Regions from separate parts of the Rhodococcus (subgen. Prescottella) soli genome, predicted to be linked through region 2. Evidence: riboswitches for the same ligand, from Rfam matches in the RefSeq annotation. Region 2 holds a riboswitch; the other holds the start of a gene.
What was found. Region 2 has a riboswitch for S-adenosylmethionine ahead of ABI214_RS11135 (aminotransferase class V-fold PLP-dependent enzyme). Riboswitches for the same ligand answer to the same signal wherever they lie in the genome.
Positions count from the first base shown of each region.

Region 1 (4,413 bases), 2.1 Mb from region 2:
CCGTCGAGCGTGACGACCGGATTGTCGACCGCACTGGCCAGCTCGTAGGACGCGATCCGCTCCGCGTGGGCGAGGGTGTCGCGCGCGCCGCCGGCGACCTGCGGTGCGCATCGCAGCGAGTAGGCGTCCTGGACGACCGTGCAGTCCGGGTTCGCGTGGCTGGCGACGATCTCCGAGCCGGCGAGGAGCCGGGTCATGTTCGCGGCCGCGACGGCCTGCCCGGGCTGCGGGCGCAGCGCCTGGAGGTCGGCGGCGAAGACCTTGTCCGTTCCGAGCAGGCCCTCGACGCTCATCGCCGCGGTGATGTCGGCGAGCGAGAGCAGCTTGTGCAGATCGTGGCAGGCGAGGACCAGCTGGCCCAGCATGCCGTCGGTGCCGTTGATGAGGGCGAGGCCCTCCTTCTCCTCGAGCTGGACGGGCTCGATCCCGGCCGCGGCCAACGCCTCGGCCGCGGGCATGAGCGTCCCGGCCGCGTCCCGCACGGTGCCTTCACCGATGACGACGAGCGCGACGTGCGCCAGCGGCGCGAGGTCGCCGGAGCAGCCGAGGCTGCCGTACTCGTGGACCACCGGCGTGATCCCGGACGACAGCAGCGAGGCGTAGACCTGCGCCACCTCCGGGCGAACGCCGGTGCGTCCGGTCGCCAGCGTCGACAGGCGCAGCAGCATCAGCGCGCGGACCACTTCCCGCTCAACCTCGGGACCGGACCCGGCGGCGTGCGAGCGGATGAGGCTGCGCTGCAGCTGCGCCCGCAACTCGAGCGGGATGTGCCGGGTCGCCAGGGCGCCGAAGCCGGTGGACACGCCGTAGACCGGCTTCGGGTCCTCGGCGAGCGCGCGGATGCGGGCGCGGCTCTCGCCGATCGCCGACAGCGCATCGTCGGACAGCTGCACCGTCGCACCGAACCGTGCGACGCGCACGACTTCCTCGGGCGTCACCGCGCCGACACCGACAACGACCGGTGCGATCTCGTTCGCTGCCTCGTCGCCGGTGCGCGGGAGGGTGTTCGTGCTCATTACTTGTTCTCCGTTTCGAAAGTAGAAAGTAGAAGGTCGTGATCGAAGTTGTCGTCGGCGTCAGACGGGATCGACGACGGTCTCTTCGTCGATTGCGGGCTTCGGGTCGTTCGGGCTGACCCAGCGGCGGTAGGCCAGGGCGAGCAGCACCAGCCACACCGCACCGACCACGAGCGCCACCCGGGAGTCGGCGTCGAAGGCCAGGATGGCGATCACGAAGACCAGGAAGCCGATCGCGATCAGCTGTCCGTACGGCCAGAACGGCACCGGGAACTTCAGGGCGGCGGCCTCGTCCGCGCTCATCTTCTTCCGCGAGCGGTACTGGGCGAACAGGATCATCAGCCAGACGAAGATCGTCGCGAAGGTCGCGATCGACGCGATGACGAGGAAGACCCGGTCCGGCATCGCGTAGTTGAGCACCACGCCGACCAACAGCGCGGCGACCATGATCACCACGGTCATCCACGGGACCCCGTTGCGGGAGACTCGGCCCATCGACTTCGGCGCGTACCCACGCTGCGCCATTCCGTACATCATGCGGCCGGCGCCGAAGATGTCACTGTTGATCGCGGACAGCGCAGCGGTGATCACCACGACGTTCAGCACGGTCGCGGCCGGACCGATGCCGAGTCCCTGGAAGATCTGGACGAAGGGGCTGCCCTCGGACCCGATGTTCTGCCACGGGGTGATCGCCATGATCACGGCCAGCGTGAGCACGTAGAAGACGATGATCCGGATGGGCACGGTGTTGATCGCTCGCGGAATGGTCTTCTCCGGATCCTCCGCCTCACCCGCCGTGATACCGATGATCTCGGTACCACCGAACGCGAACATCACGATCGCGAAGCAGCCGAGGAACCCGCCGATCCCGGTGGCGAAGAACCCGCCCTCGTTCCACAGGTTCGACACGCCCTCGCTGGTGTCGTGGAGACCGAACCCGAAGATCAGGACGGCGATACCGCCGGCGATCATCGCCACGATCGCCACGATCTTGACGATCGTGAACCAGAACTCCACCTCACCGAAGACCTTGACGCTGAGCAGGTTGATCGCGCCGATGAAGAAGATGACCGACAGCACCCAGATCCACCGTGGGACATCCGGAAACCAGAAGCCCATGTAGACGCCGAAGGCCGTCACGTCGGCCAGGCAGACCACGACCATCTCGAACGTGTAGGTCCAGCCGGTCGCAAAGCCCGCGAGCGGGCCCAGATGCTTGCTCGCGTACTCGCCGAACGAACCCGAGACCGGGTTGCTCACCGCCATCTCGCCGAGCGCACGGAGCACGATGTAGATCACCGCGCCGCCGATCAAGTAGGCCAGCAGGACGGACGGCCCTGCCTGGGTTATCGCCTCCGCAGAGCCGTAGAAGAGGCCAGTGCCAATGGCGGAACCGAGGGCGATGAAGCGGATATGGCGCGCTGTGAGGCCTCGGGTCAGCTTCGCGGCGGTGTCTGTCACAATCGAACTCCCTGGACGGTGTCGTTATCGGCTGGCGCGGCGACGGATCGAAAAACCCTGGCTTTTGTTCGAGTTTTGTGCCCCGCGTCACAACCTGCGGCACATGTCTAGTCCTGTATAGACATGTAAGTCAAGTGGGGTTCGTCACTTTCGTTTTCGACCCACTTGCCCGGCCTCCTTCCAACCGTGCGGTCGATACCGCTACTATCGGCGGCAGGTCATGAGTGCCAGCGCCAAGCCCCGGCTCGCTGGCCGGCAACCCTCCAACCGCGGTGGGGTGCCCCGGGTGATGACCAGGTTTTCCGACGCAAGTCGGCAAACAAGCGCGGGTCCGCTGGGACGGACCCACTAACCGGGCCATGCCCCACCGGAGGTTCATCATGTGTTGTTGTCACGAGTAGCCGGTCCCCAGGCGCGCAGACGTTGCTGCGCCAACCCCATCTGCAGACTTCACCTCCCGAACCTGGAGTAGAACGACTCATGACCGAAATCACGGACCCCTCGTCGACTTGGAGCTTCGAGACCAAGCAGATCCACGCTGGTCAGCTGCCCGACGGCACCACCAACGCACGTGCGCTGCCGATCTACCAGACCACGTCGTACACGTTCAACAGCACCGATCACGCGGCCGCGTTGTTCGGTCTGGCCGAGCCGGGCAACATCTACACCCGGATCATGAACCCGACGCAGGACGCCGTCGAGCAGCGGATCGCCGCGCTCGAAGGTGGCGTCGCCGCGCTGCTGCTCGCTTCCGGTCAGGCCGCCGAGACGTTCGCGATCCTCAACCTCGCCGAGGCCGGCGACCACATCGTGTCGAGCCCGCGCCTGTACGGCGGCACATACAACCTGTTCCACTACTCGCTGCGCAAGCTGGGCATCGAGGTCTCGTTCGTCGAGGATCCCGACGACATCGAGCAGTGGCGTGCCGCTGTCCGCCCGAACACCAAGGCGTTCTACGGCGAGTCGATCTCGAACCCGCGCAACGACGTGCTCGACATCCCGGGCATCTCGAAGGTCGCGCACGAGAACGGCCTCCCGCTGATCGTCGACAACACGGTCGCGACGCCGTACCTGATCCGCCCGCTCGAGCACGGCGCCGACATCGTCGTCCACTCGGCCACCAAGTACCTCGGCGGCCACGGCACCGCGGTCGCCGGCGTGATCGTCGACGGCGGCAAGTTCGACTGGACGCAGGGCCGCCACACCAACTTCACGACGGCCGATCCGAGCTACCACGGTGTCGTGTACGCCGACCTCGGCGCCCCGGCGTTCGCGCTGAAGGCCCGCGTGCAGCTGCTGCGCGATCTCGGCGCCGCAATCTCGCCGTTCAACGCGTTCCTCATCTCGCAGGGCATCGAGACGCTGAGCCTGCGCATGGAGCGCCACGTCGCGAACGCGAAGGCCGTCGCCGAGTACCTGGAGGCGCGCCCCGACGTGAAGTCCGTGTCGTACGCGGGCCTGGAGTCCTCGCCGTGGCACGAGCGCGGCAAGACGCTGGCGCCGCGCGGCACCGGCGCGATCGTCGCGTTCGAGCTGGCCGGCGGCGTCGACGCGGGCAAGAAGTTCGTCAACGCGCTCACGCTGCACAGCCACGTCGCCAACATCGGTGACGTGCGCTCGCTGGTGATCCACCCGGCCTCGACCACGCACTCGCAGCTGACCCCCGAGGAGCAGCTCGCGTCGGGTGTCACGCCCGGTCTGGTACGCCTCGCCGTCGGCATCGAGGGCATCGACGACATCATCGCCGACCTCGAAGCCGGGTTTGCGGCGGCGGCGTCTTGACCGTCAGCTCGGTTCGCAACGCCCGTCCGGCGGGATTCCCCCCGCCGGACGGGCAGTTGGGCTTTGTGCACATCGGCTCGATCGAACTCGAGACGGGTGTGGTGCTGCCCGATGTCACCCTTGCGATCCAGCGCTGGGGTGAGCTCTCCCCCAA
Region 1 covers NZ_CP157276.1:4,495,549-4,499,961, reverse strand. The annotation lists gene hutH (histidine ammonia-lyase) at 1-1,016, opposite strand, end outside; gene ABI214_RS20860 (amino acid permease) at 1,077-2,477, opposite strand; SAM riboswitch class IV at 2,694-2,809, shown strand; gene ABI214_RS20855 (bifunctional o-acetylhomoserine/o-acetylserine sulfhydrylase) at 2,958-4,259, shown strand; gene metX (homoserine O-acetyltransferase MetX) at 4,256-4,413, shown strand, end outside.
Region 1: linked by a shared signal. The riboswitch ahead of ABI214_RS20855 (bifunctional o-acetylhomoserine/o-acetylserine sulfhydrylase) and the one ahead of ABI214_RS11135 (aminotransferase class V-fold PLP-dependent enzyme) in region 2 are both predicted to bind S-adenosylmethionine.

Region 2 (4,413 bases):
AGGTGCTGGAGCGCGTTGTCGACCTCGCCGAGTTCGATGCGGCGTCCGCCCAGCTTGACCTGGTCGTCGGCGCGGCCCTGGAAGAGCAGGCCGGCGGTGTCGAGGCGGACCAGGTCGCCGCTGCGGTAGGCGCGGTCCCAGCCGAGCGTGGGCATCGGCGCGTACTTCTCGGCGTCCTTCGCCGGATCGAGATACCGCGCAAGCCCGACACCGCCGATGACGAGTTCGCCGACCTCGCCTTCGGCGACCGGCGCATCGGACGCGTCGACCACCGCGAGGTCCCAGCCGTCGAGCGGCAGACCGATCCGCACCGGGCCGGTGCCGTCCATCAGTGCGCCGCACGCGACGACGGTGGCCTCGGTGGGGCCGTACGTGTTCCACACCTCGCGGCCGGGGACCGCGAGGCGCTCGGCGAGATCCGGTGGGCAGGCCTCGCCGCCGAAGATCAACAGTCGCACCGCCTCGAGCGCCTCGGCCGGCCAGAGCGCCGCGAGCGTGGGGACGGTGGAGACGACGGTGACGTCGCGGGAGACCAGCCACGGTCCGAGGTCCATGCCACTGCGCACCAGCGAACGGGGCGCGGGGACCAGTGCGGCGCCGTGCCGCCACGCGAGCCACATCTCCTCGCACGACGCGTCGAACGCCACCGACAGCCCCGCGAGCACCCGATCCTCGGGGCCGATCGGGTTGGCCTGCAGGAACATCCGGGCCTCGGCGTCGACGAAGGCGGCCGCGTTGCGGTGGGTGACCGCGACGCCCTTCGGGGTGCCGGTGGAGCCCGACGTGAAGATGATCCAGGCGTCGTCGTCGGGAGTCGGCGGGCGGACGTCCGGAGCGACGGCGCGGTGCGGTGCGGTGCCGGGCTGGACGCCGTCGGCGGTGAGGATCGCCGCCACCTGCGCCTCCCCGAACACAAGTTCGGCGCGCTCGTCGGGGTCGTCGGCGTCGACCGGCACGTACGCCGCGCCGGCCGCCAGCACCGACAGGATCGCGACGTACAGGTCGCGCGAGCCCGAGGGCATCCGCACCCCGACCCGGTCGCCCGCGCCCACCCCGGCGTCGGCGAGCCAGCGGGCGCCGGTCGCGATCTCTTCGAGCAGTTCGCGGTAGGTCAGGGGCGCGGTGCCGTCGTCGATCGCCGTCGCATCCGGATAGGCCGCAGCGGTGGCCTCGAGGATGTCGACAAGCGTGCGGGGTGCGGGCGCCAGGGACGACCTGAGGAACTGGGCCGGTACCCGTTCCATCAGGTCGTGAGCCTGCTGATCCGTCTGGTCTGTTGCTGGCTGGGCAGACAATCCGGGCTGTCCCTCTCTGTGCCTGGTCGGACGGGCACCTGGTTCTCTCACGGCAAGGTGTCCGGTGGATGAACACCCCGTCGCCGGGTACCCGTCGGCCAGGCTGTCGGTTCTTTCGAACGATTCTCCCCCGGATGCGGCGAAATCCGCGCCCCCGGCAGGTCGTGTTCACGAAAGTGGGGTAACCGGCCCCGCGTCGATTCCCGGCACCGACGAGTACGCGCTGGTGACGGACGGCCCGTTCGCAGTGGCGCTGGCGTCGCGGATTCCGCTGAGGTGCGTCGAGCTCCGGCAGATCGTTGCCGGCTGAGTCCACCGACGGCTGCAGCGGGCGTGCCTCCCGCGGCTCGGGCCTCCAGTACAGTCACCTGCCGTCCGGCGGCTCGTTTCCCCGAGCCCGAACGAACGGAGAGCTGGTCGTGGAACGATGACGAATGCCGTTGTGCGGGAACGGCGCAACGCGGTCGACGTGGCTGCCCGAGTGCTGACCGAGGCCGGCGCGCCGTGGGTCGTCAACATCGTTTCGTCGATGGTGATCGGCATCTCGGTGGGTGCGCCCGGCTGGGGTGCTTTCGTCGCAGTGTGCGCGGGCGTCGTGCCGATGGCCATCATCCTGGCCGGCATTCGGCGGGCGAAGATCGGCGATCATCATGTCACCAAGATCGACGAGCGGCACCTGTTGATCGTCGCGCTGCTGGTCGTCGTGGTCGCGGGGCTGGTGGTGCAGATTGTCGCGCATGCACCGATCGAGATGATCGCGTTCATGGCGGCGGGCCTGGTCGCACTGGCGGCAGCCGCCGTCATCACGAGCATCTTCCGCTGGAAGGTCAGCGTCCACACCGGCGTTTCGGCCGGCGTGGCAGTGGTGCTGGCCCTGGCGGTGTCGCCGTGGTGGCTGCTCGCACTGGTCCTCACGCCGTTGATCGGCTGGTCCCGGGTTCATCTCGGGGACCACACGAGGGGTCAGGTGGTCGTCGGTGCGCTCACCGGCGCTGTCGCCGCCGGCCTGACCTACGCCCTGATTGCCTAGCGCGGGATCGCTGCTCCGCATCAATCATGTTGCAGTAGTGAGATTTCGGACCACGATTGAAGCTGGTTTCGGAAGTCGACGCGGGCTGGTCCGCGGCCCGATGCTGGACGCCTGCCCGACTCGCGGCGCCCCGCGGATGTGACCGCCATCTCATTCGAAACTGGGCGGGTTCGGGTTGACACCGCTCGAATCGCTCTGTCATTCTCGTTGCCAGGTCACGAGTACCAGCGTCAAGCCCCGGCTAGCTGGTCGGCAACCCTCCAACCGCGGTGGGGTGCTCCGGGTGACGACCAGGTCATGGTCCACAAGGACATGGCAAGCGCGGACTCCGACGGCGTCAACTCTCATCGCTGACGGGTCCCAAGACCCGAAGGATGTTGTGATGACCGCTGTACTGACCGCCGACGCTTGTGCCACCTCTCCGCTCGCCCGCGTGTCGGGCTGTGACTTGCAGGTTCCACTCGTCGGGGGTGGAACCTGCACCTACGCGAACTTTGACTACGCGGCCAGCGCACCCGCATTGGCGCAGGTCACCGATCGGGTTCAGGAACTGCTGCCGTTCTACGCCAGCGTGCACCGCGGCGCCGGCTACGCCTCCCGCGTGAGCACCGAGGCCTACGAGAACGCCCGCGGATCCGTCGAGCGTTTCGTCGGCGCGGACGCCGACCAGGTGGTGGTCTTCACCCGCAACACCACCGATTCGCTCAACCTCCTCGCAAACTGCGTCCCCGGTGACGTCGTGGTCCTCGACATCGAGCATCACGCAAACCTGTTGCCGTGGAAGAACTCCCGCAAGGTCGAGGCTGCCGACACGGTTGCCGAGACCATCCGTCGTATCGTCGCCGAGCTGTGTGCCAAGCCTGCCGCGCTGCTCGCGATCACCGGTGCCTCCAACGTCACCGGCGAGGTGCTGCCGATCGCCGAGCTGGTCGAGGCCGCGCACCGCTGCGGTGCACGCGTCCTGATCGACGGCGCCCAGCTCACCCCGCATCGTCGCGTGGACCTCGCCGAGACGGGCATCGACTACCTGGCGTTCTCCGGTCACAAGCTGTACGCGCCGTTCGGTGCCGGCGTGCTGGTCGGCCGCCGTGACTGGCTCGACGAGGCCGAGCCCTACCTCGCCGGCGGCGGCGCCGTGCGCGAGGTGAAGATCGACGAGACCTGCTGGGCGCCCGCCCCCGCCCGCCACGAGGCCGGCAGCCCCAACGTCCTCGGCGTGGCCGCCCTCGCCGCTGCATGTGATGCGCTGTCCGCGTTGGACTTCGAGAAGGTCGTCGAGCACGAGCGCGTGCTGTCGACGCGCCTCGCGCAGGGCCTCGGCGAGATCGACGGCGTGGAGCTGCTGCGCCTGTGGTCGGACGCCCCGGACAGCGTCGGCATCGTCACGTTCACGATCGACGGCTTCGAGCCCGGCGAGATCGCCGCGTACCTCTCGGCCGAGCACGGGATCGGCGTCCGCGACGGCCGCTTCTGCGCCCACCCCATCCTCAACCGCATCGGCCACGGCGACGGTGCCGTCCGTGCGAGCCTCGGTCTGGGCACCACCGCCGACGACGTCGAGCGTCTCATCGCGGCCGTCCGCCAGCTCGTCGCCGGCGAGGCCACCTGGAACTACGGCAAGACCGACGGCCTGTGGAACCCGGTTCCCGAGACCCGTGGCTTCTCGACGGAGGCCGCCGGCGCCTCCGAGTGCGTGTAACAGACTCGGAATCAGAGTGATTCGAACTGTCGTGGGGGAGATGATCGGGGGATAGCGTGACGCGCATGGAGTCGAGGTACGTGGGCAGCCAGTGGTCCCGCCGCCACGTCGACCTGTGCCGCACCTCCTCGGGCATGTGTACGCGCTGACGTCCCGCGCCGTCCACCACCTGCCTTCTCCTGAGGAATCGCCATGTCCCAGTCCGTCTTTGCCTCCGTCCACTCCTCCGTCCCACGCCGCGCGCTGCGCGTCGCCGTCGAACTGAGCGGCTCCGGACATCATCCCGCCGCCGCCCGTGTCGCCGGGAACACCCCGTTGACCGGCCCCGACTACTGGGTCGACCTGACCGTCGGCCCCGACACCCTCGACCTCGCCGCCCAGCCGCCGGT
Region 2 covers NZ_CP157276.1:2,363,715-2,368,127, reverse strand. The annotation lists gene ABI214_RS11145 (Pls/PosA family non-ribosomal peptide synthetase) at 1-1,346, opposite strand, end outside; gene ABI214_RS11140 (hypothetical protein) at 1,723-2,325, shown strand; SAM riboswitch class IV at 2,539-2,653, shown strand; gene ABI214_RS11135 (aminotransferase class V-fold PLP-dependent enzyme) at 2,708-4,024, shown strand; gene ABI214_RS25495 (putative leader peptide) at 4,090-4,173, shown strand; gene ABI214_RS11130 (hypothetical protein) at 4,217-4,413, shown strand, end outside.